Linked DNA regions of Sporocytophaga myxococcoides. The protein of the gene in region 1 interacts with the protein of each later gene in a pairwise test. Links are inferred from orthologs where the notes say so. Each region holds a gene or a part of one and is shown in the gene's direction. Other genes may lie near its edges. The genes, in order: MYP_RS09830 and MYP_RS23065.

Evidence for each region.
Region 2: the proteins of MYP_RS09830 (region 1) and MYP_RS23065 interact in binary tests that used the Escherichia coli proteins (3 or more experiments, as listed by UniProt). The link is inferred for Sporocytophaga myxococcoides from one-to-one orthologs.

The regions. Positions count from the first base shown.
Region 1 is NZ_BBLT01000003.1:455,863-471,332, forward strand. The notes cover bases 7,152-10,431. They hold MYP_RS09830 (2-oxoglutarate dehydrogenase E1 component), read left to right. Parts: upstream 7,152-7,480; coding sequence 7,481-10,231; downstream 10,232-10,431. Other genes in these bases: MYP_RS09825 (NAD(P)-dependent oxidoreductase), read left to right, coding at 7,152-7,387; odhB (2-oxoglutarate dehydrogenase complex dihydrolipoyllysine-residue succinyltransferase), read left to right, coding at 10,272-10,431. Outside these bases: glmS (glutamine--fructose-6-phosphate transaminase (isomerizing)), read left to right, coding at 1-598; MYP_RS09795 (RidA family protein), read left to right, coding at 706-1,089; gltX (glutamate--tRNA ligase), read left to right, coding at 1,150-2,703; MYP_RS09805 (hypothetical protein), read left to right, coding at 2,708-2,944; MYP_RS09810 (phosphatase PAP2 family protein), read left to right, coding at 3,010-3,654; MYP_RS09815 (ArnT family glycosyltransferase), read left to right, coding at 3,659-5,308; MYP_RS09820 (glycosyltransferase family 2 protein), read right to left, coding at 5,316-6,059; more of MYP_RS09825, read left to right, coding at 6,176-7,151; more of odhB, read left to right, coding at 10,432-11,750; MYP_RS09840 (hypothetical protein), read left to right, coding at 11,756-12,691; lpdA (dihydrolipoyl dehydrogenase), read left to right, coding at 12,730-14,127; MYP_RS09850 (VOC family protein), read left to right, coding at 14,347-14,781; MYP_RS09855 (ATPase), read left to right, coding at 14,847-15,293. UniProt on the Escherichia coli protein: E1 component of the 2-oxoglutarate dehydrogenase (OGDH) complex which catalyzes the decarboxylation of 2-oxoglutarate, the first step in the conversion of 2-oxoglutarate to succinyl-CoA and CO(2).
Region 2 is NZ_BBLT01000013.1:119,743-134,908, forward strand. Bases 11,928-14,903 are described here. They hold MYP_RS23065 (ATP-binding cassette domain-containing protein), read left to right. Parts: upstream 11,928-12,439; coding sequence 12,440-14,368; downstream 14,369-14,903. Other genes in these bases: MYP_RS23060 (deoxycytidylate deaminase), read right to left, coding at 11,928-12,191; MYP_RS23070 (DUF5103 domain-containing protein), read left to right, coding at 14,370-14,903. In the rest of the region: MYP_RS23015 (cytochrome c oxidase subunit I), read right to left, coding at 1-554; MYP_RS23020 (cytochrome c oxidase subunit II), read right to left, coding at 579-1,694; MYP_RS23025 (hypothetical protein), read right to left, coding at 1,731-3,134; MYP_RS23030 (c-type cytochrome), read right to left, coding at 3,156-3,818; MYP_RS23035 (DUF3341 domain-containing protein), read right to left, coding at 3,833-4,369; nrfD (NrfD/PsrC family molybdoenzyme membrane anchor subunit), read right to left, coding at 4,375-5,742; MYP_RS23045 (TAT-variant-translocated molybdopterin oxidoreductase), read right to left, coding at 5,778-8,864; MYP_RS23050 (c-type cytochrome), read right to left, coding at 8,902-10,158; murB (UDP-N-acetylmuramate dehydrogenase), read left to right, coding at 10,678-11,694; more of MYP_RS23060, read right to left, coding at 11,697-11,927; more of MYP_RS23070, read left to right, coding at 14,904-15,166. UniProt on the Escherichia coli protein: Genetic data indicate it may be involved in ribosome assembly or function.

The DNA.
Region 1 (15,470 bases):
GCTTACAATGATGGCTATTATTGTTGGTCATCGAAGAGGGACTATCAAAGAAAGTCTGTTTCATCAGCTTTTGGTTGATTTGGAAAATCTTCCAGTGAAAGTCGAAAAAGCTCTGAAAACTAACGAGCAGATTAAATATATTTCCTCAATATTTAAGGATGCAAGGAACTTCCTTTATCTTGGAAGAGGAGCTAATTTCCCTGTTGCTTTGGAAGGAGCTCTCAAGTTGAAAGAAATATCATATATCCATGCAGAAGGCTATCCTGCAGCTGAAATGAAACATGGTCCAATTGCCCTGATTGATGAAGAAATGCCTGTAATGGTTATAGCTACAAAAGATCAGACTTATGAAAAAATTGTAAGTAATATTCAGGAAGTCAGAGCAAGAAAGGGAAAAGTAATAGCTATTGTTACCGAAGGGGATAAACAAATAGAGGCTATGGCAGATTTTGTGATCGAAGTGCCTGGAACACATGAGTTTTTGATGCCTATCATATCTGTGGTTCCGCTCCAGCTTTTATCCTATCATATTGCTGTGATGCGTGGCTGTAATGTGGATCAGCCTAGAAATCTGGCTAAGTCAGTAACAGTTGAATAAAATTTTAGAAAAAGGGAACATAAAAGTTCCCTTTTTTTTTATCTAAAGGGTCATTATTTCGGATAAAAAACTTTTTTAAGCTATTTTTAGACCCTAATTCAGAAATTATGGCCAAGAAAATAATAAACAGTCAATCAGCCCCTGCCCCGATAGGACCATACAGCCAGGCAGTTAAAGCTGGCAATACCTTGTATATTTCCGGACAAATTGCATTGATTCCTGAAACAGGAGCTATGGATAACAAAACTATTCAGGAAGAAACTCACAGGGTAATGAAAAATCTCGGAGAAATTTTAAAAACCGCAGGCCTGAATTATTCTAATGTGGTAAAAACTACCATTTTCGTAAAGGATTTGAATAATTTTGTAGCTGTCAATCAGGTATATGGAGAATATTTTAGTTCAGAGCCTCCGGCAAGAGAAACGGTTGAAGTGAGCAGATTGCCAAAAGACGCTAATGTTGAGATTTCCTGCATCGCTGTGACAGAATAACTAAGAGAAATCTTAAATTTAATTTACTTGTTAAAATAATACCGAAGAGGATATAGGAATATGGAAAGAGAAGTCAGAGTGAGATTTGCTCCGAGCCCAACGGGAGCACTGCATATAGGTGGTGTCAGAACAGCATTGTATAATTATCTTTTTGCCAAGAAGCATAATGGAAAAATGTTACTCCGAATAGAGGATACTGATCAAAATCGCTTTGTACCAGGTGCTGAAGAGTATATTCTGGAGGCTTTGGATTGGATTGGAATCAAGCTTGATGAAGGAATAAGGGAGGGAGGACCTAATGGACCATATCGTCAGTCGGAAAGAAAGGCTTTATACATGCAGTATGCATTAAAGCTTGTGGAGGAAGGCAATGCATATTATGCATTTGATACGTCTGAAGAGCTGGATGCAATGCGTGAGAGACTTAAAGCAGCGAAAGTAGCTTCTCCTCAATATAACGCGATAACCAGAGCTACAATGAAAAATTCACTTACTCTTCCTGAAGATGAAGTGAAGAAGAGACTGGCTTCCGGAGATCCTTATGTAATTCGTTTAAAAGTTCCCCGAAAAGAAGAAATTCGTCTTAACGATATGATCAGAGGTTGGGTAATGGTTCACTCTTCTTCTCTGGATGACAAGATTCTGATGAAGTCCGATGGAATGCCTACTTACCACCTGGCTAATATAGTTGATGATCATTTAATGGGTATTACACATGTAATTCGTGGTGAAGAATGGTTGCCAAGTGCCCCTACCCATGTTCTTATTTATAAATTTTTAGGGTGGGAATCAACTATGCCTCAGTTTGCGCACCTTCCACTTCTGTTGAAACCAGATGGTAATGGAAAGCTTAGTAAAAGAGATGCGGAGAAACATGGGTTTCCGATTTTCCCTTTAAATTGGGAGTTTACAAATCCTGAAGATGGTAAGACTGAAAAAATTATAGGGTTCCGAGAGGAAGGTTATTTACCTGAAGCTGTGGTTAATTTCCTTGCTTTTTTAGGTTGGAACCCAGGTACCCAACAGGAGTTGTTTTCCATGGAAGAATTGATTCAAGCATTTAGTCCAGAAAGAATTGGAAAATCAGGTACCAAATTCGATATTAATAAAGCTAAATGGTTCAATCAACAGTATCTTAAGGCAAAAACTGCAGAAGAATTATCAGGTTATCTTACAGGACAATTAAATGCTAAGGGGATAAAGTTTGATGCTTCTAAAATCTCCAGAATCATCGAATTGTTAAAAGAACGTGTTACCTTCCCTAAAGACTTCTGGGAAGAAGGCCGTTTCTTCTTCAATAAACCTGAACATTATGACACGGCAGTGGTTAATTCTAAGTGGACCAATGAGGCTGTGAACATCATTGTTGAGTTTAAAGACGAACTGAAAAAAGAATCTGAAGTAAGCGCAGATCGAGCAAAAGATTTACTCAACCAAGTGCTTGATAAAAACGGAGTCAAGATTGGTAAAATGCTTCAGGCATTAAGATTGGCAATTACAGGAGCAGGTTCTGGTCCTGACTTGATGCAGATTATTGAGGTGTTAGGAGTTAAAGAAACAGTTAGTCGGATAGATTCAGCTTTGCAGGTTCTCAGCGAACATGTAAAAGCTTAAAGCTATGGCTAAAAGAAAAGCAGCTAAAAGAGAAAAACCAAAGGTAAATAAAGAACTCGATGGTTTTGATATCAGAGTGAATACGTTTGGAGAAATTGTATCCAGTTTTGATCTGGACAAGGTTAATGACTTCCTTGATAAGAATGTTGATGATAAGAAACTTAGAGGAAGAGAAGATTTGAAGAAAGGTCATCCCATCACAGAGGAAGATGATATTGAAGAGGAGAACGATGAGAATTAGCCTTTCTGCTAATAGAATAAATTAGTTTATACATATATTTTGAGAGCAGCGCTTTGTTAAACGTATTGAAAAATACGGGATATTTCTTTTATTTATTTCTACTGTATTTAATAACAGGAGCTGTTCTCTTATTCCTTTTTTTTAAAGGTCCGATTGAGATTTTTGTCAATCAGTTTCACACACCATTCCTTGACGAATTTTTCCAGATTATAACAATGTTTGGTGAAGGAATTCTTCCTATCTGCATTATTATAATCCTTTTCTTCAGAAAGATTTATTATGGAATAGTTGCTAGTGTTTCATTAATAGTCAGCACTATTATTGTTCAAAGCCTAAAGCGTACAATTTTTAGTGATGTATTAAGACCTAAAGCTTATCTGAAGGATGTTCCTGATTTATATTATATAGAAAATATAGAAATATATTCCCTTCATAGCTTTCCTTCCGGACACTCTTCCGGCGCGTTTACTTTGTTTATAGTACTCGCTTATTTTGCTAAGAATAAAATCGTTCAGGTATTTTATTTTGTAATGGCATTTATGGTTACACTTTCGAGGGTTTATATGATGCAGCATTTCTTTATTGATACATACTTTGGTGCTGCTATAGGAGTATTGATTTCTGTTATTGTTATTTACTATTTTGAAAATTACAGCAGTCTTAAGAATAAGCCTTTTGCCGATAAACCAATTTATAAGCTAAACTCCTAGATCTATGTATCTGCGTTATCTTCCCTATTACCTTATAATTGCTCTGGCCGGGGCTGTTTTATTTTTACCGTTTCTGGGGAGTGTGCATCTATTTGATTGGGATGAAATAAACTTTGCAGAGTCTTCAAGGGAAATGATTCTTAGCGGGGATTATTTCCGGGTTCAAATCAACTACCAGCCTTTCTGGGAGAAGCCTCCACTATTCTTCTGGTTGCAAGCAGCAAGCATGCATTTGTTTGGATTTAATGAATTCGCAGCGCGTTTCCCGAATGCCATAATTGGTATTATTACTCTTCTTGCTATCTTTAAAATAGGAACAAAAGAGTTTGATTTAAAATTTGGGTTGTTCTGGGTAATGTTTTATGCCGGATCCTTTTTGCCCCATTTTTATTTTAAATCCGGAATTATTGACCCACTATTTAACCTTTGTATATTTCTGGGAATTTACTTTCTGAGTTTAGTAGCTTCAGAGGATTATCAGAAAGGAGGAAAAAGAAGAGTTGAAATTTTGTTAGCCGGAATTTTTATCGGCCTGGGCGTATTGACTAAAGGCCCCGTTGCAATGCTGATAGCTATACTTGTTTCTTTATCCTTTATGGCAGTTAGAAGAAAGCCGGGTGTTTTCAAGTTTACAGAAATTGCGATGTTTTTCTTTACTGCAGGCCTGGTTGCTTTTCTATGGTTTGGCTTAGAAATTATTAAAAACGGTTTTTGGTTTATTGAAGAGTTTATAGACTATCAGATTCGTTTATTCAAAACCCAGGATGCAGGCCACGGGGGGCCGTTTTACTATCATTTTGTAGTATTGTTACTAGGCTGTTTTCCAGCTTCCTTGTTTGTCTATAAATCATTTGGTAAAGTATATACTGACACGTACAGACAGAAGGATTTGAAGTTATGGATAACCATTTCTCTTTTAGTTGTACTTATTTTGTTTTCCATAGTAAAAACTAAAATAGTGCACTATTCTTCTTTCTGTTATTTCCCGATTACTTTCTTAGCTGCTTATGCCCTATATAAAATAGATACCAGAAAGTTGCGCTTAAAAAAGTATTTTAATATAAGTTTTGGTGTTATTGGCATTACTGTAAGCCTCGCTTTAATCCTTCTTCCTTTGTTCTATAAGTTTAAGGATAAATTACCTCTGGATAAATTATTTCCAGACCGTTTTGCGAGAGCGAACATGGATGCTGTAGTTCATTGGTCCGGCTTTGAATCTCTTGCAGGGGCCTTTTACCTGATTGCTGTTATCGTTGCTCTTGTGCTTTTATCAAAGGACCAGGTTACCCGTGCAGCAATTCTAATCTGTTGTTCAACAATGATAGTTATAGAGCTGTCAATGGCATTGGTAGTTCCCAAAGTTGAAAAATATTCACAGGCAGCTGCCATTGAATTTTTTGAAAGCTTGCAAGGAAAGGATGTATATGTTGAAGTAGTCGGGTATAAGAGTTATGCTCAATATTTCTATTCTCAAAGAAAACCTGGATATAATAATGGAAATCCCGTTGATTTAAATGTTTTGTTAACAGGAAAGTTAGACAAGCCAGCCTATTTTATAACCAAAGTAGGACGTGAAGGAGACCTGGAAAAAGCTCCGGGAGTTGAAAAAATAGGAGGGAAAAACGGCTTTTTATTCTATCGCCGTTTACCCTGATAATGATTTATTTTGAATAAATGGGAGATTTGATAATTCCCAGCTTGTGGAAGAAGTGAGTCAGAGAAACTTTCAATACTCCTAAGCCATATATAGAACTTCTTTTAAAGTTGATTGAAGAAGCTTCTTTAAAATATTTAGTTGGACAAGTAACTTCTGCAATTTCAAAACCTGCCATAAAAATCTGAGAAAGCATTTGATTGTCAAAAACAAAATCATCAGAGTTTTTATGGTAGGCTATTGCTTCCAGTGCGGTTTTCGAAAAAGCTCTGTAACCAGTATGGTACTCACTTAATTTCTGATTGATCAGAATATTCTGTGACAAGGTAAGGAATCTGTTGGCAATATATTTATACATTGGCATTCCTCCTTTAAGAGCACCTTTACCGAGAATTCTGCTTCCCAGGACTACCTGATACAAATCATTTCCGATTATGCTGGTCATGGCATGAATCAGTTTAGGCGTGTATTGATAATCAGGATGTAGCATTATAACAATATCAGCACCTAGTTTCAGGGCAGTATCGTAACAGGTTTTTTGATTTCCACCATAACCCTTATTCTGAGTATGAACAACCACATGTTTTATCCCTATTTCCCTAGCCACTTTTGCAGTCTGGTCTTTACTTGCATCATCTACAAGAATTACTTCATCGACAATATCAAAGGGAATCTCGTCAAATGTTTTCTTTAATGTAAGTTCCGCATTATATGCCGGCAGCACTACCACGACTTTTTTGTTGTTGTACATAAAATATTGAGAGAATTCAGGTTCAAATTTCCTTGCAAATTAAGATATTTAGACCTGTTTATGAAACAGCAAGGGAAAATTTGTCCGTATGAGGATTTTTAAATGTTAATTTAGCCATGAAAACGATAAACATAGGAATTCTAAGAGAAGGCAGAATTCCAACAGACAGGAGAGTTCCTTTGTTACCGGAACAATGTAAGGCAATAAGCGAAAAATATCCTTTTGTTAAATTTTTTATTCAGCCTAGTCCTGAACGTTGTGTTAAAGATTCTGAGTATGAGTCGCTTGGTTTTCCTTTGCAGGAAGATTTATCTTGTTGTCATATTCTTTTTGGAGTGAAAGAAGTACCTATTCCACTTTTGCTTCATGATAAAACCTATTTCTTTTTTTCTCATACTATTAAGAAACAACCTCACAATAAGAAATTATTGCAGACGATCCTTGAAAAGAGAATCAGGCTTATTGACTATGAGGTTTTGACAGATAAAAATAGTAACAGAATTATCGCTTTTGGCAGATATGCCGGGATTGTTGGTACTTATAATGCTTTTTATACATATGGTCAAAGATTTGGTCTGTATGATTTGAAAAGGGCTTATGCTTGTTTTGATTATTCGGAATTAAAACAAGAACTAAAAAAAGTGACCTTACCTCCAATTAAAATTGCTTTAACAGGCGGTGGAAGAGTAAGTAATGGGGCGATTGAAATATTAAAGGAGCTTAAAATTGCCAAAGTTTCAGCTTCTGATTTCCTGGCCCAAAATTTCTCTTATCCGGTTTATTGTCAACTCAGATCTGCAGATTATCATAAAAAAAGAAATGGAGAGGCATGGTCCGGGGAGGAGTTTTATAGCCATCCTGAAAGATTTTATTCAACTTTTTATAAATATGAAAAAGTTACGGATCTTCTTATTGCCGGTGCATATTGGAATCCTAAGGCTCCAGCACTTTTTACCAAAGAAGATATGCTGAGAGACGATTTTAGGATAAAGATCATTGCAGATATTACCTGTGATATAGACGGTTCTATACCATGTACTAAACGCCCTTCAACGATAAATGATCCCGTATATGACTACAATCCATTTACAGGGGAGTTGGAATTGGCCTTTTCAAATCATGATAATATAACTGTGATGGCAATTGATAATCTTCCAGGGGAACTTGCGAGAGATGCAAGTAAAGACTTTGGAAGACAACTGATTGAAAATGTACTCCCGAACCTTCTTGGTGATGATAAGGATCGAACAATTGAGAAAGCAACTATAACAAAGGGAGGAAAGCTTACAGAAAAGTTCGCGTATCTGGAGGACTTTGTAAGAGGTTAATTAATTGAATTATAGAGATATTTGAACATGCGAATGTTCGATTATGTGGATTAGAATAAAAATTGCATATTTGCTTTAATAATTATAATTTAAATGGAAAAATATTCATATATCAGTAATGCTCACACAGATTACCTGGATGAACTTTACAAAAGCTACAAAGAAAATCCTGAGTCAGTAGATTACAGCTGGCAAAAATTTTTCGAAGGTTTTGATTTTTCAACTCAGAAGTTCGGAGAAAATGGTGGCAAAACTAATGGTCATGCCGCAAAGGGCGCAACAGTTTCTTCAGATGCAGTTCTAAAGGAAATTAAAGTCAGTCAGTTAATCCATTCCTATAGAAGCAGAGCCCATTTAAAATCTAAAACCAACCCTGTAAGAGAAAGAAAAGACAGAAAAGCTTTACTCGATCTCAGGGATTTTGGTCTTTCAGATGCTGATCTTGATACTCCTTTTCAGGCAGGTGAGCAATTGGGGATTCCAGGAGCTTCTTTGCGCAAAATTATTGAGACTTTAAAATATATATATGAAGGCCCGATAGGCTTCGAATATTCTTATATTAGAGAGCCTGAAATTTTAGAGTGGATTAAAGATAAAGTAGAGAAGGAATCTCTCAATTATAGGTTAACTGCTGAGGAAAAGAAAAGGATTCTTTATAAACTGAATGAAGCCGTTGTTTTTGAAAACTTCCTTCACACGAAATACATTGGTCAGAAAAGATTCTCTCTGGAAGGTGGTGAAACTACAATTCCAGCTCTTGATGTTTTAATCAATATAGGAGCTGAACATGGTGTAGAAGAAGTTGTGATTGGTATGGCACATAGGGGAAGACTAAACGTTCTTGCCAATATCATGAATAAAACCTATGAGCATATCTTCAATGAGTTTGAGGGTACAGCAGTTCCAGACCTTACGATGGGTGATGGCGATGTGAAGTATCACATGGGATATTCAAGTGAGGTTACTACTGTTAATAACAAGAAAGTTTATCTGAAGCTTGCTCCCAACCCTTCTCACCTTGAGGCTGTAGATCCTGTAGTTCTGGGTTATGTAAGAGCAAAAGCAGACAGAATCTATAAATACGATTACAAAAAAATCCTTCCGGTATTGATTCACGGTGATGCTGCTGTTGCGGGTCAGGGAATTGTTTATGAAATCGCTCAGATGTCTAAGCTTCCGGGGTATAATGTAGGTGGAACAATCCACTTTGTGATCAATAATCAGGTTGGTTTTACTACAGACTTTGATGATGCGCGTTCCAGTATCTATTGTACAGATGTCGCAAAAATCATAGATGCTCCGGTACTTCACGTTAATGGTGATGATCCTGAAGCCGTGGTCTTCTGTATGAAGGTAGCAGCAGAATACAGACAAAAATTCCAGAGAGACATTTTCATTGATATGGTGTGCTACAGAAGACACGGTCACAATGAAAGTGATGAGCCTAAATTTACACAGCCATCTCTGTACAATATTATTGCAAGACATCCGAATCCAAGAGAAGTATACAACAAAAAACTTATTGATAAGGGTGATGTTGATGCTCAACTTGCGAAAAATATGGATAAGGAGTTTAGAGAGATGCTTCAGGATCGTTTGAATCAGGTGAAGCAAAAAGCTCTTCCATATACTTTCCAGAAAATGGAGAAAGAGTGGCAAGAGCTAAGACGCTCTACTCCTGCTGATTTTGAACAATCACCGGAAACATTTATTTCACAGGAAACTGTCGATAAAGTTGGTAATGCTCTTTCAACTATTCCGGATGGTTTCAAGCCTTTGAAGCAAATTGAAAAACTTCTTAAGGAAAGGAAAGAGCAGTTCTTTGAAACTAAAGTATTGAACTGGGCTAGTGCTGAATTACTTGCTTATGGTTCGCTTCTTCTTGACAGAAAGATTGTAAGAATAAGCGGACAGGATGTTCAGAGAGGTACTTTCTCTCACAGGCATGCTGTTCTGAAAGATGCTGAAACAAATGAGCCATACTTTACTCTTAATAACATTGCAGATAACCAGAAAAGCTTTAGAATTTACAACTCACTACTTTCTGAAAACGCTGTTCTTGGTTTTGAGTATGGCTATGCAATGGCCAATCCTAATGCGCTAGTGATCTGGGAAGCACAATTTGGTGATTTTGCCAATGGAGCGCAGGTAATGATTGATCAGTTTATTTCAAGTTCCGAGACCAAGTGGCAAAGGCAGAATGGAGTTGTAATGCTGTTGCCACATGGCTATGAAGGACAAGGCCCCGAACACTCAAGTGCAAGACTGGAAAGATTTATAGAACTAGGTGCTGATTATAACATTATTGTTGCAAACATAACTGAGCCTTCAAACTTCTTCCATGCTTTGAGAAGACAAGTGACCTGGCCGTTCAGAAAGCCTTTGATCGTTATGTCTCCTAAATCGCTGTTAAGAAACCCTGCAGTAATTTCTCCGATGAGTGAATTCACAAGTGGAAAGTTCAGAGAGATAATTGACGACAAAGAGGCAGATCCTAAAAAAGTGAAAAAACTTTTATTGTGCACTGGAAAGGTTTATTACGATCTACTTGAAGAGAAGGTAAACAATAAGAGAAGCGATGTTGCTATCGTAAGACTTGAGCAATTATATCCACTTGCTCAGGATCAGTTGAATACTGTTCTTAATAAGTACAAAGGTGCCAAAGTCCTTTGGGTTCAGGAAGAACCGGTAAACATGGGAGCATGGGAGTATATATTGAGAAATCTGTATAAGAAAGCCGATATAGATGTAGTTGCCAGAGATGAGGCTGCTTCTCCTGCGGTGGGGTACCTGAAAGCTCATAATGAATCACAAAAAGACCTTGTACAACAAGCTTTTGCATAATAATTGAATTAATAACCTTTTTCACTAAATAATAAAGAGAATGGCTTTAGAAATAAAAGTCCCGGTAGTCGGGGAATCTATATCAGAAGTAACGGTTGCAAGATGGAATAAGAAAGACGGGGACTTTGTTAATGCAGATGAGCTTCTTTGTGAACTTGAGTCGGACAAAGCGACCTTTGAATTAAATGCTGAAACGGCAGGTATCCTTCGTATCAAAGCGAAAGAAGGCGAAACTGTCGTAATTGGCGGACTTCTTTGCGAAATTGAGCCAAGTGGCAAGAGTGAAGCTAAGCCTAAAGAAGCCGCAAAAGAAGAAGTTCCTGCTCAAACTTCAGGAAGTTCTGTCATAGAAATGAAGGTTCCAACTGTTGGAGAATCGATCTCAGAAGTAACACTTGCCCGATGGTTTAAAAAGAATGGAGAAGCAGTTGCTGCTGAAGAAGTTCTTTGCGAATTGGAATCTGATAAAGCAACTTTTGAGCTTACAGCTGAAGCTTCCGGTGCATTAGAAATTATTGCTCAGGAGGGAGCTGTTCTTCCGATTGGAGCTGCGATTTGTAAAATATCAGGTGTCAAGGCGGGAGCAAAAACTGCAGCTGCTCCTGTTACAGGAGATACTGACTACGCTAAAGGGCATACCTCACCTGCTGCAGGTAAGATACTTGCAGAAAAAGGTATTTCTCCTACTGCAGTAGCAGGTACAGGCAAGGATGGAAGAATTACTAAAGAAGATGCCTTGAATGCTGAAGCAGTGAAAAAGGAAAGTGCTCCGGTTGCGAAACCTGCAGAAACTTCTAAACCTTCGGTTCAAAGCGGCGCAAGAAGCCAGAGAAGAGAAAAAATGACAAGTCTGAGAAAGACTGTGTCAAGAAGATTGGTAGCTGTGAAAAACGAAACAGCGATGCTAACTACTTTTAATGAGGTAGATATGAAGCCAATCATGGATCTAAGAGCCAAGTATAAGGATCAGTTCAAAGATAAGTATCAGGTAGGTTTGGGCTTTATGTCCTTCTTTACTAAGGCATGCTGTCTGGCTCTTCGTGAGTTCCCTGCGGTAAATGCTTACATTGAGGGGGAGGAAATCGTTTATAACGACTTCTGTGATGTGTCAATTGCAGTTTCAGCACCTAAAGGACTTGTAGTTCCTGTAATCCGTAATGCGGAGTCAATGTCTTTTGATCAGATAGAAAAAGAAGTTGTAAGACTTGCTGGACGTGCGAGAGACAATAAGCTTACTATTGATGAAATGACAGGAGGTACTTTCACTATCACAAATGGTGGAATTTTCGGTTCTATGCTTTCTACTCCAATTATCAATGCTCCTCAGTCTGCCATACTTGGAATGCACAATATTGTTGAAAGACCTGTTGCTGTTGGCGGACAAGTGGTGATTCGTCCGATTATGTATGTAGCGCTTTCATATGACCACAGAATCATCGATGGAAGAGAGTCTGTTGGTTTCCTTGTGAGAGTAAAACAACTTCTTGAAGATCCTTCAAGATTATTATTAGGTATATAAGAAATATGTATTTCAGACTGCTATTAGTTTTTCTTTCTCTGATTTTCGCATCATCACAAGGCCGTGCTCAGATTTTTGACATAAAGGCGAGTGATGCCAGGAAAATTAAGGAAAGAAAACTAATTGTAGTACTTGCAGATACAACCCAAGCCTGGGGCAAAAGAAATAATGATTTGTTGAAGTCGATTGTCCCTGAATATTGGGATTCCATTTCAATAGAATTCATGGACCTTTCACAAGTGAGGAAATTGTATGCTGCAAAAAATACAGAATATTTTACCCTCGAATTTTCTTCTCTCAGGTCTCAGAAAAATCCTCTTCTTGGAAAACTTAGCCCTGAGGTAGACCCAAGATCTGTATTATGGAATGCTAAAGAGCATGGGTATTTTGAACTGGCTTTGTCAGAAAATTTTGAGAGGCCGTTTTATAAATTCCGGACAGCAGTATCTGCACCTATTGAAGGGGACTTTATTGTCGCCATTCAGCAGATTAGCAAGTTGATTGCTTATAAAAAGCTGGAGCCAAGTTTTTCTGATAAGGAGTATTTCAAATCTATTGCAGCAAAAGCTCAGACTCTGAAGGATCGTACACTGAATATAGATACGCTTCAACTGAAACGTGTTTTCAAAACATTCGAATATGTTTCTGAAGAGTATACTCAGAAGTATAAATTGACAGATTTTGCGGAGATTACAGAAAAGATAAAAGTATCTGATAGTACAGCTGCATATACAGCTGTTATACCTTATACAGATGTTCTGGGAAGAGGAAAGAGCTTTGAAGGTACAGCAGGTGGAGGAATGGAAGCTTTTGAAGGGAATATTTATTACCTGCACGTTGTTATAGATGCCAGGGATGGCGAGATTATAAGTTTTGCAAAGGACGAAAATGCCAATATTGAGCGAAGAAGCCTGAGGCAGTTTGTCAGATATTTCGAATAAAACATTTCACAATTTTAACTTTTTAAATTTCTGATCATATGACATATGATGTTGTAGTTATTGGTTCGGGTCCTGGCGGTTATGTTGCTGCCATCAGATGTGCCCAGTTAGGAATGAAAACAGCTCTGGTTGAGAAATATACTTCGCTTGGAGGTACTTGTCTTAATGTAGGTTGTATACCATCCAAAGCATTGCTTGATTCTTCAGAGCATTATCATAATGCAGCTCATGCTTTCAAATCGCATGGTATAGAGTTAAAAGACCTGAAGGCGAATATTAAGCAAATGATACAGAGAAAAGGCGATGTCGTGAGCAAAACGGTAGAGGGCATCAACTTTTTAATGAAGAAAAATAAAATTGATGTTTATACTGGTCTTGGTTCATTCCTGGATAAAAATACAATTCAGATAGCCGGAGCTGATGGAAACAAAACCATCACCACTAAGAAGACAATTATTGCTACAGGTTCAAAACCATCTTCTTTGCCGTCAATTGCTATCGATAAGCAAAGAATTATTACTTCTACAGAAGCGCTTAATCTTACAGAAATTCCTAAGCACATGATTGTGATAGGAGGTGGTGTAATTGGTCTTGAGCTAGGTTCTGTTTATGCAAGACTGGGAACAAAGATTACGGTTATTGAATACTTAGATTCAATTATTCCTACAATGGATAAAGCTCTTGGAAGAGAGTTGCAAAAGGTATTAAAAGGACTAGGCTTTGAATTTTACTTCAATCATAAAGTTACAGGTGCTACTGTAAAAGGAAAAGAAGTAACCGTAAAAGCAGATGATAAGCTTGGTAATTCAGTTGAATTCAAAGGAGATTATTGTCTTGTATCCGTAGGAAGAAGGCCTTATACAGAAGGCTTAGGTCTGGAGAAAGCAGGAGTAAAGCTGGATGAAAGAGGAAGAATTGCTGTAAATGATCATTTGGAAACTTCTGTTCCTAGTATTTATGCAATAGGTGATGTAGTCAGAGGTGCAATGCTTGCACACAAAGCCGAGGAAGAAGGAGTGTTTGTCGCTGAATACATGGCTGGTCAGAAACCACATATTAATTATAATCTGATTCCAGGGGTAGTTTATACATGGCCTGAAGTGGCTGCAGTAGGTTTTACTGAAGATCAATTAAAGGAGCAGGGAAGAGCATATAAAACAGGATCATTTCCATTCAAAGCATTGGGCAGAGCAAGAGCAAGTATGGATACGGATGGTTTTGTAAAAGTTCTAGCAGATAAAGGGACAGATGAAATTCTTGGTGTACATATCATTGGTCCGAGAGCTGCTGATATGATAGCAGAAGCTGTTGTGGCAATGGAGTTCAGAGCATCTGCGGAAGATGTTTCAAGAATGTCTCATGCACATCCGACATATACGGAAGCATTTAAAGAGGCATGTCTTGCTGCTACTGAGAACAGAGCGTTGCACATGTAATTCTTGTGATGACTAATATTAGAAGGGCTATTCCGAATAAGGATAGCCCTTTTTTGTTTTAGATAAGACGGTTCCTGATTAGAAATGTTCATGGGCTTTTAGTTTGTTTTTCGAATTGATTTGCTGAAATGGCCTTTACAAATGTCGTTTTTTACCCCTGTTTTTTAACTTAAGAAAGATTACTTTGTATTAGTATTTAACTCTTAATTTATAACGCAAATGTCATTAATCAACCCTTATCTGACTTTCAACGGTAATTGCCAGGAAGCATTTAACTTTTATAAATCCGTATTTGGCGGTGAATTTATTACTATTCAGAAATATAAGGACATGCCTCCTTCTGAAGATCTTAAAATAGATACAAAGTTTGGAGACAGAATCATGCATATCTCTCTTCCAATCAATAAAGAAAAAGAAAATATACTTATGGGCTGTGATTCAAATCCTGAATATGGTGAAGTCCCGGTTGTCAGTAATATTACCCTAAGTTTTAGTGCCGATTCCAAATCTATTGCGGATAAAGTTTTTAGTTCCCTATCGGAGGGAGGAAAAGTCTCTATGCCTTTAGCAGATACATTCTGGGGTTCTTATTTTGGCATGTGTGAAGATAAATTCGGGACCAGTTGGATGGTAAGCTTTGATAAATCCAAATAGTTATAAATAAAAAGAATTGAAACCAGTTTGAAATCAAAAGTTGTTTTATCAGTAAAGATATTTCTATGGTTACGTTGACATTACTCAAATTTTCGGTACAAATTAATGCATCAAAAGATAAAGTGTGGGATGCACTTTGGTCTGATGTTTCATACCGCCAATGGACAGATGCATTTAGTCCAGGCTCATATGCAGAAAGCGATTGGAAAGAAGGAAGTAAAATAAAATTTTTGACTTCTGAGGGCGATGGCATGTTTAGTGTGATAGAAACAAAGAAACCCAATGATCAAATGACCTTCAGACATCTGGGAACTATTTTAAAAGGCAAGGAACAGCCAAAATCAAAAGAAAGTGAAGATTGGGAAGGAGCAAAGGAAAGTTATTTCCTCTCTGAGAATGATGGTATAACTGAGCTTAATGTGGAAGTTGATGTAACCAATCAATATCAGGAGTATTTTAATAAAACCTTTCCAAAGGCATTGGAAATCGTTAAAAAGATAGCTGAGCAATAGATTTGCCCTGAGAAATAGCAGGACTCATCCAGCCTGATCGATTCCTGCTATTTTAAGTTCAGTTTTTTAGGCATCAGTGTATAATTTTTTTTGATATAGAGTGATTTTAGAACACTAGGTGTTTTTCTTTTATTTTGTAACTTTATTGAATCGCCTAAAGTAAAATTCTACTGAATT
Region 2 (15,166 bases), on another replicon or contig:
GTCATACCAAGTCCAGAACCAGAAATTGCCTGAGGTAATGCACTTAACGGAGGATATACTGTCCATCCACCACCTGCAGGACCTGTTTCAATAAATAAACTGATCAACATTATAACTCCTGATACAAAGAAGAACCAGTAAGATAACATGTTCAGGAATCCTGAAGCCATATCTCTTGCTCCTATTTGTAAAGGAATTAGGAAATTACTGAAAGTACCACTCAACCCAGCAGTCAATACAAAGAATACCATGATTGTTCCGTGCATTGTAACAAGTGCCAGATAAAATTCTGGATCTAATTTTCCATTCTGGATCCATCCACCCAATATAGGCTTCAGCCAATCAAAATTAGCATCCGGATAAGCTAACTGAAGTCTGAAAAGTAATGATAAACCGCCTCCGATAATTGCCCAGATAATACCTGAAATCAGATATTGTTTGGCAATAACCTTGTGATCTTCGCTAAATACATACTTTTTAATCCAAGGTAAATCATGGTGATCATGTTCATGATCATCATGATGGTCGTGCAAATGACTTTCGGCTACAGACATATTATTAGAAAATATTTATCGATTTTAGTGAGAATTTAATGAAACGCTAGTATTGTTAGATACAGTATCTGCCGGTGCTGAGGTAGATGTAGTATCTTTTTTAGGTGCTGATGATGCTGGAGGGGCAGGATATAGACCTTTGCTCTTTTCATCAACCTTGGATAAAATATACTCAAGGTTAGATTCTGACCATGGTTTTTGTGCTGCATACCAAGCTTCATATTCTTCAGGCTCTTCTACAACGATAACATATCTCATTGCAAAATGTCCTCTTCCGCATACTTCAGTACAAGCGATTTCATAATTGAATTTTGGATTGCCAAGCTCATCCCTCATTTCCTGAGTTGTTTTGGTTGGTGTAAACCAAAACTTAGTTGGAAGTCCAGGAACTGCATCCATTTTTAGTCTGAAATGAGGAGCAAAAACACTGTGAATAACATCTCTTGCTCTTATTTTAAATAATACAGGATGGCCTTTAGGAATGTGAATTTCACTAGGTAAAAAATCGTCCTTAGAATTAGGATCATTTAAATTCATACCCATTTCGTTGGTGGCATCTATTAATTTATAATTATAACCACCAAACTTTTTATCCTTACCTGGATATCTTACCTGCCATGCAAATTGTTTTCCCATTATTTCAACTACCTCTGCATTTTCTGGTGCTGGTCTTGTAATTGCAGACCACTCTTTCCAGCCAAAATAAACCAGGATAGCCATTACAATAGCAGGAATTACTGTCCAGATGATTTCTAATTTGTGATTATCAGGATAGAAATATGCTTTTCTTTCTTCTTTGAATTGATATTTAAATACAAAAGAAAACAAGAAGATATTTGTACCAATAAATGCAATTATCAAAATAGTCATTGTAATCCAAAACATTTGGTCAGTTCTTACTCCATGTTCAGAAACTGCCTTTGGAAGGAAAAACTTTGACGCAGGTACTGAATACCAAATAAACAATGCTGTAGAAACAACGAAGAAAGCAAGCAGTAAAAATGCATTAACTTTATTGCTCGTTCCTACTCTCCTGGTACTAGCTCCCCTGACAATATCAATGAAGGTCTGAATCCTGAATACCAGGAAAAGAATAGCAAGGATAAGAACCGCAGCTATGCTTATATATAATCCTAACATTTTATCTTAATTTATTAATTAAAGTTAAATTCCTAATTAAACTACGTGATGGTGGATACTTTCTTCAAGCATTGGATGGTTTTTAGCAACTAACGATGCTTTTGACAATCCAGTCATTATAAAGAAAACAAATATACTTCCGAATACTAATGCCAATCCTAATTCGATAAACAAGAAATTAGCATCCAAACCACCTTCATGTTTCAAAATCGGAGGAGTTAACATGATATAGAAATCCAACCAGTGACCAATAATAATAGCTACAGCAACTACCTTTAGAATTATCCTTTGTCTCTTAGCATCTCTAGTCATTAAAATCAAGAAAGGGAAAAGGAAATTAATTATCAGATTGAGAAAGAATATAGGACTATATATATCATTCTTTAATCTTTCAACATAATAGTACGATTCCTCTGGAATATTAGCGTAATAAATAAGTAAAAATTGTGCAAACCATATATATGTCCAGAATATACTGAATGCAAACATGAATTTACCTAGATCATGGAAGTGATTTTCATTTACAAAAGAAAGGTAACCTGCTTCCTTAAGCGCTACAGTGATGTAGGTAATAAATGCAAGACCAGTTACAAACCAACTTGCCAGAACATACCAACCAAACATTGTACTGAAGAAGTGAGGATCCGCTGACATAACCCAATCCCATGCAGAAGTAGAAGAAGTTATTCCCCAGATAATAAGGAAAATTGCTGACCAGAATATACTGCTGTCGTGATATTTCAAATCTCCATTTAAATCCTCATTTAAAGAATTTGTCCTTAATTTAAACCATACTAAGAACCACAGGATGAAGTATGCAAATAATCTGAATATATAGAATCCTTTTCCTAAATACCAGGTTTTACTAGCGATAATAGGATCATATTCCGGATTAGGAGTTTTACCGTCTGCTAAAAACGGATTGTACAAACCATCATGATACCAGTGAAATAAATCCTGCTTGAACAAAAAGAAAAGAGCAATCGTAGATATGGCAGCAAACGGAATGTAATATCCGAAAGCCTCTGGAACTCTTTTTATAGCAGCAGACCAACCCGCCTGTGCGATGTAATTAAAGGCAATAAAGAATACACCTATAACAGCGATACCAGTAAAGAATATACTGTTGTGCCAAAGGTTTTTAATTACTCTTAAAGCAATACCGGTTGCACCATGATGTCCACCTTCAGCATGCTCTCCTCCCCCATGATGATCAGCTGCGGAATGCTCTTGAGCGTGTGCATCATGACCACCATGATGTTGAGCTGAAGCAGCAACTGTTTCTTTAGAATGACTGGCTCCATGAGCTTCTTCATGCCCGTGACTTCTTGAGCCTATTACAAATATTCCTATTAAGGCCAATACAAGACCGACCACAAAGGTTGTTATAATTTTCTTTTTAGCCCCGCTTGTAAATTCAAATTTTTCTTCGACTACCATGAGTTAAAAATTTAATGTGTTTTATTGTTGCGCTTCAGCTTTTTGTAAATTTTCTTTTACGTAAGAAACAATCTTCCAACGTTCTTCCTGATTTAACAGGCTACCATGAGCTCCCATTCTTCCTTTACCCCAAGTGATCACGTGGAATATGTGTCCAGGAGTCGCATCCTTTATGGAACCAGTAGTTAAATTAGCCACACCTTTTAAAGCATCGTTTACAGGTCCATCGCCTAGTCCTGTTTCTCCATGGCAGTGAGCGCAAAACTTAACATAAAGAATTTTTCCCTCTTCTATAGTTTTATCATTAACCTTCAATGGGTTTAGAAGAGTCTTTGATGCATAATCAAGGCAATCTTTAGGAAGACGATATGGCAAAAAACCACCATCATTAAACCTAACCGTATTAGCAGCAGGTTCTCTCATATTCATTCTATGAGGATTGTAAGGATTTGAGTTATAAAACTCTCCAGTATCACTATCGTTTGAATTTAACCACAACCCCGCATCTGTATCAGTAATCTGACTTAGTGGTTCATAAGCCACTGAGTAGTACATGTTTGGAGCAAATTCTACATTTGGTTTTTCATGTGTTCCTATGTTCTCAAATTTCTTCTGATCAACACAAGAAGAAAAGATAACACTAAGGACTAAAAATATATATGTGTATTTATAAGCGTTTCTCATGTCCGAAAATAATATTAATGATTTTCAACAATTTTAGAGTTTACTTCTGAAGCTCCTGTCTGTTTGAATAAATTGGTAAGAGCATCTTTATCCATTTTATTTTTATCCAGATCAATAACAAGAAGAAATTTATCATCCGTACTTCTTCCATCGAACATGAACGGGTCATGTCCCCACGGCTTAAGATTGCTGATAACCAAGAAGGTTGCGACCATACCTAATGAAGCTAATAATATTGTAAGCTCAAAAGTTACTGGTATAAAATGAGGAAGCGGAATATATGGCTTACCTCCGATATCCATAGGCCAGTCATAGCCCATAGTACCAATAGTTAATAATAATGCGCAGATTGTCCCGGTTAATCCAAATAGAAACGCTGCAATTGGAAGGTTTGATGGTTTATAACCTAAAGCATCATCTAAACCGTGTACAGGAAATGGTGTATAAGCCTCCTGAATTTTAACTCCGGATGATCTTAATGTGCCAACCGCATCCATCAGTACATCCTCGTCGTTAAATACTCCTATTATATAGTTTGTGCCTTTTGACATATTCCTTATTTAGTATCTTTTTTTGCAGATGATGATTTAATAATTGCTTTTACCTCAGCCATATTTACTACAGGGAAGAATTTAGCAAATAAAAGAAAGAGAGTAAAGAACAAACCGAAAGTGAACAGATAATCACCGATATCATAAAGTGTAGGTGAAAAATATGCCCAGCTAGAAGGTATGAAGTCTCTTGAAAGCGAAGTAGCGATGATTACAAAACGCTCGAACCACATTCCAATATTTACAACTATCGAAAGAAGGAATGTCCATGCAATACTTCTTCTTACAGTTCTGAACCAGAATAACTGAGGAGAGATTACGTTACAAGTCATCATAGACCAGTATGCCCACCAATAGTCATCTCCGAACGCTCTGTTAATGAATGTATAACTTTCATATGGAACATGAGAGTACCATGCGATAAAGAATTCTGATAAATAAGCAATACCAACGATAGAACCTGTTAGTACGATAATTTTATTCATCGACTCCATATGCTCTACAGTAATATAATCTTCAAGTCTGAATACTACTCTTGTAATAAGCATTAGCGTCAACACCATCGCAAAACCGGAGAAGATCGCACCTGCAACGAAGTAAGGAGGGAATATTGTAGCGTGCCAGCCAGGGATTACTGAAGTTGCAAAGTCCATACTAACAATTGTGTGAACTGACAGTACAAGTGGTGTAGAACAGCCAGCAAGTACTAAGCTAACCGCCTCGTATCTTTGCCATGCTTTAGCAGAACCGTCCCAACCTAAACTCAAAGCACCATATACAATTCTTCTAACTCCGGTTGCTCTTTCTCTGATTGTCGCAAAATCTGGAACCAGACCAATGTACCAGAATACCAGCGAAACAGTAAAGTAAGTACTGATCGCAAATACGTCCCATACAAGAGGAGAGTTAAAGTTAACCCAAAGAGATCCAAATGCATTAGGCAATGGAAGTGCCCAATATGCAAGCCATGGTCTACCCATGTGAGCCACGATAAAACTTGCAGCACAAATAACCGCAAAGATTGTCATCGCTTCAGCAGCTCTGTTAATTGATGTTCTCCATTTTTGTCTGAAGAGCAAAAGGATTGCAGAGATCAGCGTACCTGCGTGACCAATACCAACCCACCAAACGAAGTTGGTAATATCCCAAGCCCAACCCACTGTTTTATTCAATCCCCACATTCCGATTCCTTTCCACCAGGTCATCCATAAACAATATGAACCATAACCTAGGGTGATTAAAGAAAGTGTGAATGCCATGATCCACAATTTAGTAGGTTTATTCTCTACGTGCCTGCTTATATCCTGAGTAACATCAGAGACAGTTTTGCCCCCTGTTACCAGAGGCGGTCTTACGGGCGAAGTAACTTGCATATTTTTTATATTAAAAATCTGTAATAGGTTCTAAATTAAGAATTTCTGATTTTAGTTAGATACAAAATGTTTGGTTGAACATTAAGCTCTTCAAGGACTGCATATGATCTTTCTGCATTTTCAACAGCATTATCTTTGTGTAGTCTGCTTTCAGTATCATTTCTGTCACCGAATATAATTGCATCTGTAGGACATGCTGAAGCACAAGCGGTAACGATTTCACCATCAACTGGTCTTCTCTTCTCCATCTTAGCTTTAAGCTTTCCTTCCTGAATTCTCTGTACACAGAAAGAGCATTTTTCCATAACTCCTCTTGATCTTACAGTTACATCAGGATTCAACACCATTCTACCAAGGAAGTTGTTCATGCTGACGTTCTTGTCAAACTCCTCGTTTTCGAAATATTTAAACCAGTTAAATCTTCTTACTTTATATGGACAGTTATTTGCACAGTATCTTGTTCCGATACATCTGTTGTAGGTCATTTGGTTCAGACCTTCGCTGCTATGAGTAGTAGCGGCAACCGGACAAACTGATTCGCAAGGTGCGTGATTACACTGCTGACATAACATTGGCTGGAATGTTACTGTCGGATTCTCTGCAGCTATTTCAAGGTCTTTAACTCCTGATTCACTCTCAAAATATTCACCTGTCTTATCTGTCTCAGCATCACTGCTATAATAACGATCGATACGGATCCAGTGCATCTCTCTTCTGTTCAGCACCTCTTTTCTACCAACTACAGGAACGTTATTTTCAGACTGACAAGCTACTACGCATGCTCCACAACCAATACAAGAGTTAAGATCTATGCTCATTCCCCATAAGTGGTTTGGCTTCTCATGCTCATACCAAACTGTTATCTCAGTTGGCTTCTTTTCTCCATAGAGGTTAGTATGAATCATTGGCTTATACCTTCCTGCCCCAGCATCTTTTTGATATTCTGCCAGAGAAGCATCCTGAATAATTGGACGAGCCATTACTGTATGATGCGTTTGAGTCTGAGCTATTTTCCTCTCATCACCAGTTTTAGCAAATGTTACAACACCAGCATTCAAATCAATTCTGTTTCCTTTAACTTTGATTAAAGGATATGCATTCTTTCCTACCTCGTTTCCACATTTACCAGCTTTAGTTCTTCCATATCCAAGAGCCAATGAAGCAGTATTATTTGCCTGTCCTGGTTGAATTAACACTGGAACTTCAATGCCTGTATTCTTTCCATCAACTGTAAGAGCTACAACATCCCCTTGGCTGATATCCATTTCATTAGCCATTTTTTTAGGAATAGCAAGATAGTTATCCCAAGTAGCTTTAGAAACAGGATCAGGTAATTCATGTAACCATGGGTTATTTCCAGCTGAAAGCGAACCGGATCCCAAACCTACTTTATAGTATAGACTTAACTCTATACCAGATGTAGCTTTATAATTTTTATTGATATTCTCTTCAACTTCACCTAAGTTAACATTTACAGCACTTGCTGCTTCTGCTGAACTTGAAGACTGAATTTGATATACTCCATCGCGAAGGGTTTTATCCCATAATTCCTGGAAATTACCACCAGTCAATCTTGACTTCCAGTTATTCTGCAGGTATGTGTAGTAATCTGTTTTGTTACCTGACCAGATCAGAAGTGACTCCTGAGCAACTCTGTTACCTTTAAATATTGGAGTAATAGTAGGCTGTGTTAAGCTGAAATATCCTTTTTTAGGTTCAGCATCATTCCAAGATTCAAGAAAGTGAAGATCCGGACATACATAATCTACTTCAGATGCAGTTTCGTCCATACGATCACTAAAGGAAATTTTTAGTGAGATTTTCTTTAATGCTTCTTTCAGCTCAGCCCCTTTTGGATGATCGTAAACAGGGTTTGCTCCGTAAAATATAACAGCACCAACCTGACCAGCTTTAGCTTCATCAATAAATTTAAGGATAGCCTCATCTCTTCCCTGTTTTTGGAAAGAAGGCGTACTTAATTCAATAGTTTTACCGTAATTGCCTAATTCACTATTGATTTTATTTACTAGAAGCTGTACGTAAGGATCATTTGATCCACTTATAACTAATGATTTTCCTTTTGCTTGTAATAAATCTGCTGCTGCCTTTTTAATTACATCATGGTTAGGTGATTTAACATTTAATCCTCCAACAAGAGCATTGTATAAAGCTGCAACGTAAAGTCCTTCTTCAGAAGGTTTGATAGGTAATCTTGTATCAGCATTACAACCGGTAAGCGACAAATTGCTTTCGATCTGATAATGCTTACTCATTGTTTTCTTATTAACACTTAATTTTCTCGTTTTAGAATATTGTTTTGCATATTCTATCGGAGAAATCCATGTTCCTAAAAAATCAGCACCAAAGCTCACGATGACATCTGCTGCACTAAAGTTATAGGAAGGAATCACTCTCTGTCCAAAAGACAGTTCATTTGCTTTAAGGATACCATCTGCTGATAAAACATCATAGACTACATGTTCTGTAGCTGGGTATTTCGCCTTAAATTCTTCAATTACCTTTTTAGTAGTAGGACTTAAAATTGTCTGAGAAACTATTTTAATAGATTTCCCTGAAGCCTGAGCTGCAGTTAACTTATCAATGATTTTTTTATCAAGGGAAGCATACTCAGCAACCGACTTCACTTTTACCGCCTTACCTTCCTCAACAAAAAACTCTAATCTTTCAGTATCATATAAACTTAGAACAGAAGCCTGCACCCTTGCACTTGTTCCTCCCATTGTAATTGGAGAAAGTTTATTTCCTTCAATTTTAATAGGCCTTCCTTCTCTTGTTTTTACCAAGATGCTGCAATATTCGCCACCCTCCTGATAAGTAGATGCATACCAGTTTGCAATTCCCGGATCAACATCATCAGGTTTGTTTACATATGGAATAACTTTTTTCACAGGAGCCTCGCAAGCAGCAAGGGAAACTGCAGCAACACTAAAGCCTAATAGTTTCAAAAAATCTCTTCTGTCTGGAGCATCAGAAGCATCATTGCTTCCTTTTTCCTTTACAGATAAAAATTCAGGGAACTCATTATGCGCATGCTTTAAAAATTCTGGATCGTTGGATAACTCCTCAATTCCTTTCCAGTATTTTTTATTGTTATCTTTCATAAGAATCTATATAAAATGAATTAGGCTTCTAAATTGATTAATAGTGACATTTTGAACACTCAAGACCTCCGATTTCTGCAACTTTTAATGGACCTTTCTTAGAATGAAGTTCCATCAGCTTGTCATAATAAGCATTGTCTTTTCCGTTCACCGCAGTCTCTCTGTGGCAATTGATACACCATCCCATAGTTAAAGGTGAGTGTTGTCTTACTACTTCCATTGTGTCGATCTGACCGTGGCATGTTTTACATTCTATACCACCTACTTGCACGTGCTGAGCGTGGTTGAAGTAAGCAAGATCAGGAAGGTTATGTACTCTTACCCATTTAACCGGCTTATTTGAATTGTAAGCATCAACAACCTTTGCAATTCCATCCTGACCGAATCTTGGGCCACTCTTGATATGAGTGTGGCAGTTCATACAGATATTCAAAGATGGTATGTTTGCTTGTTTTCCTTTAGTTACTCCCGTGTGGCAATAGTTACAATCGATTTTGTACTGACCTGCATGAAGTTTATGAGAGAATGGAATTGGCTGGATTGGAGCATATCCCTGATCAACACCCACATATAACATGTTATTCCAGCAAGCTCTAAGGGCTAATGCAACAAAGATGATACCTACTATAGAAAGGAATCCTTTGCTTTTTATTACTTTAATAACATCAAATTTTTGATTTACTATTTCCTGATCTGCTTCTGTCAGTTTTTCTTCTTTATCCTTCAGGTATCTTTTCAATACTGACAGGAATACAACTAACATTACAAGAACCAATACAAGAACGATGATGATCAGAATTAGTATGATACCTGAATATCCACCTTCGTCATTAGAAGCTTCGGTTGTAGTAGTAGTTTCTTCTCCAGCTGTCGCTTTTTTGGCAGGTCCTTTCCCTTCTTCCTCTACTACATATGCTACAATATTTTTAATCTGGTCTTCTGAAAGTTCAGGGAAAGATTTCATTTCAGCTTTACCAAATTTGTTGTAAAGCTCAACAGCATACGGATCGCCGCTTGCAATTACTTTCTGTGAATTGTGAACGAAATTGACTATCCAGCCAATTTGTCTTCTTTTGGTTATACCTTTCAGCGCGGGCCCAACAACTACGTCATGGACGGCGTGACAAGCCTTACAATTTGCTTCAAATAACTTTGCACCTTCAGCCACCTTTTCTGGATCAGCTCCTGCTGCTGCAGGTTTCTCCTGACCATTCGATGGTAAACTGACAAAAAGTGAAAGAAAAAGTAATAACAAAGTAATCGCCGAGCGATTGATGGTATTGGTTAAGGACATGTTAAAATTAGTTTTATCCGTTAATTTGGGCATACTCTTTATAAAGTCGCACAAATCTAGTATGGGAATTGAATTTATCAAAAATGTTTTCAGAGCAATTTTAATGAAAATATAACCTTAGGGAACCTTCCGATAAATTACACCTGAATATCAAATGATTATATTTTAAAAACTCAAAAAATGGCCATAATTTAGAATGATTTTAAATAACATTTTTCCACAAAAAATACTAAACTTTGTGGACAACTCCTTTTAAAAGTTTATAAATCAAATAATTAACCCAAAACAACAATTTTTAATGACTAAACCTCATGATTTCAACCCATTATGATTTTCAACTTCAGAAAATAACATCTTCAAAAACTTACCTATTTCTTACATGATTCAAAAAAAATGTGTATAAGTTTTTTTACCTCAAAATGTAAAATGTGACCTACATCATCATTTTGTTTTTTTGAAAAGTTAACTTTGAACAGAATTAAAAAACTTGGGGTTTTTATAGGAGAATTTTTATTTTAAATGGAAATAAAATCAGACTTTAATTTAAAGAAATACAACACTTTTGGGATAGATGTCATAACAAAAGGTTATACTCAATTCAAAAATGAGAGTGAGTTATTAGAAATTTTGGAAAATGAAGAATATAAAACGCTACCCAAATTAGTACTTGGCGGAGGAAGCAATATTCTTTTTACAAAAGATTTTGACGGACTGGTATTGCATAACCTGATAAAGGGTATCGAAATAATTGGACAAAATGACACTTCTGTTTATATTAAGGCAGGAGCTGGAGAGCTTTGGCATGATCTTGTATTATTTACAGTAGCACGAGGTTTTGGAGGATTGGAAAACTTATCGCTGATTCCTGGCAGTGTCGGTGCTGCTCCTATCCAGAATATAGGGGCATATGGAGTAGAACTTAAAGACTGCATGGAAAGTCTGGAAGCTATCCATATAACAACCGGAGATAAAGCAATCTTTACCAATCAGGATTGTTTATTTGGTTACAGAGACAGCATCTTTAAGCAACATTTTAAAGGGAAATTTATCATCACCAATGTGATTTTTAAACTGGAAAAAAATCCCCACCTGAATATTTCTTATGGAGCTATTACAGATACATTAAAAGAAATGAATGTATTTAAGCCCACTGTTAAAGATGTTAGTGATGCAGTTATCCATATAAGAAAATCAAAACTTCCAGATCCAGGAATAATTGGAAATGCAGGAAGTTTTTTTAAAAATCCTGAAATTCCTGAAAAGCAATTTGAAAATCTCAAGCTTCAATATCCCAACATACCTTTTTTTCCATGCGAACCTGGAAAAGTAAAAGTTCCGGCAGGTTGGCTGAATGAGCAATGTGGCTGGAAAGGAAAAGTTATTGGAAATGCAGGCGTTCATAAAAATCAAGCACTGGTTCTTATAAATTGCGGAAATGCTAGTGGAGAGGAAATCAAAAATCTTTCGTTAGAAATTAAAAAATCAGTATCCGAAAAATTTGGCATTGAATTGGAAACTGAGGTTAATATTTTATAATATTAACCTCGGCTGACATCGTCAGGAGTGAAATGAGGCAACTCTCCTTTATATTTTTCGACCTCTACACCAAACTTCCTTAAAAAGTCTACGCCTTCATCACTCGCTATACCTTTATATTCAGCATATGAATGAAGGAAAATGACTTTGGAAATTCCAAGACTGAAGATAACTCTGGCACATGCAATACAAGGGGATAATGTTACATAAATTGTTGATCCTTTAATTTTTGCGCCATTTTCTATCGCATAAATAATTGCATTTTGCTCTGCATGCAAAGCTAGAGAACAGCTCCCTTTAGAATCCCGGGGACAACCTTCTACCGGCCATTCTTCATCACAATTATGTGTGCCGGCAGGCGGACCATTATAACCAATGGATATAATTCTTGTATCTTTGGTCAGCACCGCTCCTACTTGCCGTTTTACACAGTGAGATCTTTTGGAAAGATTTACAGCCAATTCCATGTAAATATCATCAAAAGCAGGTTTTTCCATCAGAGTATTTTAAACAGGGATTAAATATTAAAAAAATCTTTCAATATAAATCAAAAGATTGAAATTTATAGAAAGACAATTGATTCAGTAATAAACAGGATTTTTCAATAGCTAACGATTAATTAGGCTTTACCACAAAATTAATTAATTACCATTGAACTTTTACAGACCAGCCTTCATTATTTGATAAAACTTTCCATACTCCTCTTATTTGGTTAACTTTGCCTTTTATTTCATTATTATAAATTATGCTCTCAATAAACAATCTGTCTTTCTATATAGGTAGTCGACCACTTTATGAAGATGTTTCTCTACACATAAAGCCTAAAGACAGAATTGGACTCATAGGCGCCAATGGAACGGGAAAATCTACATTGCTTCGTCTTATTACCGGGGAGTACAAGCCTGACAAAGGGGATATTTCCAGGAGTGGAGAATGTACTATTGGTTTTCTTAACCAGGATCTTCTATCTTATGATTCCCAGGAGAGTATACTTCACGTAGCCATGCAGGCATTTGAAGAAGCTATGGCCCTTCAAAAGAAAATTGATGAAGTATTGAAAGAAATGGAGGTCGATTACAAGGATTCCCTAGTTGACAAACTAACTAAACTTCAGGAAAGATTTGAAGCTTTGGATGGCTATTCAATTCAATCCAAGGCTGAAGAAATACTAGAGGGACTTGGTTTTTCTACTAAAGATCTTGAAAAGCCTTTAAAAACATTTTCAGGAGGCTGGAGAATGCGTGTTATGTTAGCTAAACTACTTTTGGCAAAACCTTCTCTCCTTCTTCTTGATGAGCCTACCAACCACCTTGATCTTCCATCTATTCAATGGATAGAGAAATATCTTGAAAATTATGAAGGTGCTATTATTGTGGTGTCTCACGACAGATACTTCCTTGACAATACAGTAAAAACGGTGGTGGAAGTAGCCCAGCAAAACCTTCATATTTATGCCGGCAATTATCAATTTTACCTTGAAGAAAAAGCTCTAAGGGCCGAGATTCAGAAAGGTGCATTTGAAAATCAACAATCCAAAATCCGCCAGACGGAGCGCTTTATAGACCGATTCAAAGCGAAAGCATCCAAAGCTCGTCAAGTGCAGTCTCGTGTTAAATCTCTGGAACGAATGGATTTAATTGAGGATGTTGTGGAGGAAAATGCGAGAGTAAATTTCCGATTTAAATTCAGCAAAAATCCAGGAAGAACAATTCTTTCTTTAAAAAATATTTCAAAGTCTTATGGAGACCTTAATATATTGAAGAACACACATGCTATTATTGAAAGAGGGGATAAAATAGCATTAATAGGCGCAAATGGAAAAGGGAAATCCACACTTTTAAGAATCATCGCAGGTACTGAAAATATAGAAGGAGAAAGAACAGAAGGACACAACGTCCTTCAGGGATTTTTTGCGCAGCACCAGCTTGAGGCTCTAAACGTTAATAACTCTATGCTGGATGAGCTTAAAGAAGCTGGCAGTGACAAATCAGAGTTAGAGCTCCGTACGATACTCGGATGTTTTCTTTTTTCCAATGATGATGTTTTCAAAAAAATCAAAGTCTTATCAGGAGGGGAAAAATCAAGAGTAGCACTTGCCAAAACTCTTATTTCAGAAGCAAATTTTCTTTTGCTGGATGAGCCAACCAACCATCTGGATATTGTCTCTGTAAATATTCTGATACAGGCGCTTCAACAATATGAAGGCACCTATATTGTCATTTCACACGACCGACATTTTGTTTCACAGGTAGCAAATAAAATCTGGTTTATTGAAGATAATGAAATAAAAGAGTATCCTGGTACATACGAAGAATACTGTTACTGGCAAGAACAAAGAGTTAAGAATTCGGTAACTGCGCCTGTAAGTTCTTCCGTTCCAAAAAAGTCAGAAGAAAAGCTTATAAAAAATATTACTGAACCAGGAAAGGAAATACAAAAAGAACTAAAGAGTTTGCAAAATCAGCTGGAAAAAACGGAAACAAGGATTACAGAACTGGAAAATAAAAAAGCAAAAGTAGAAGAAGAACTGGCTAAGCCGGACGTTTATAGTAATGTTCAAAAACTTGCAGATACTAATTCTAAATATGAATTGCTTCGTCAGCAACTCGAACAAGAACAGCAGAAATGGGATGAATATGCAGAAAAAATACAAGAGCTTGAAGACCAAAAATAGTATGATCAGAACTGAATTTTTAAGGAGACTTTTTAGTCTCCTATTTATTTCCAGCATTATTCAATTTGCCTTTAATAATAATTTACAATCTCAGGATAAGACTTTAATTACCCAGGATTTTGTATATGAAGAAGCGTTTAAAACAGTGTTGCTATATCCTGCTAATTCAGGAAACAATGATGAGTTAAATACTCCCATTGTCCCTTTAATTCAAAGTGTGCCACTGGTTCTGGAATTTGATGAATTAGGAGAAGGAGCATCTAGCTTATATCTTAAAATCATCCATTGCAATGCAGACTGGACTATTTCTAGCCTTAGCACAGTTCAATACCTTGACGGATATAACGAATATTTTATAGAGGATCGAAAGTCCTCAATAGGAACCCGAATTCCGTACACACATTACAAAACAACCTTACCTAAGGTAAGAGTAACAGGAAATTATCTTGCTGTTATATACAGAAGTGGAGATGAATCTGATATTATTTTAACCAAAAGATTTATTGTTTTTGATAGCAAGGTAGCTATTGCAGTAGAGCAAAAGCCTTCTACCGGGGTCAGCCAGCGCTTCACTCATCAACAATTGGATTTTAATATTTTGTATCCCAATATGGAAATTATAAATCCCAGAGGATCTATAAAGGTTGTGATTCGACAGAACAACAGGTGGGATAAGATTATTGACAATCTGCAGCCTTTGTATGTACAGGAAGATCTCCGTAAACTGGAATATAACTATTTTAATCTTGAGAACAATTTTCCGGGAGGTAATGAATTCAGGACCTTTAGTACCAGGAG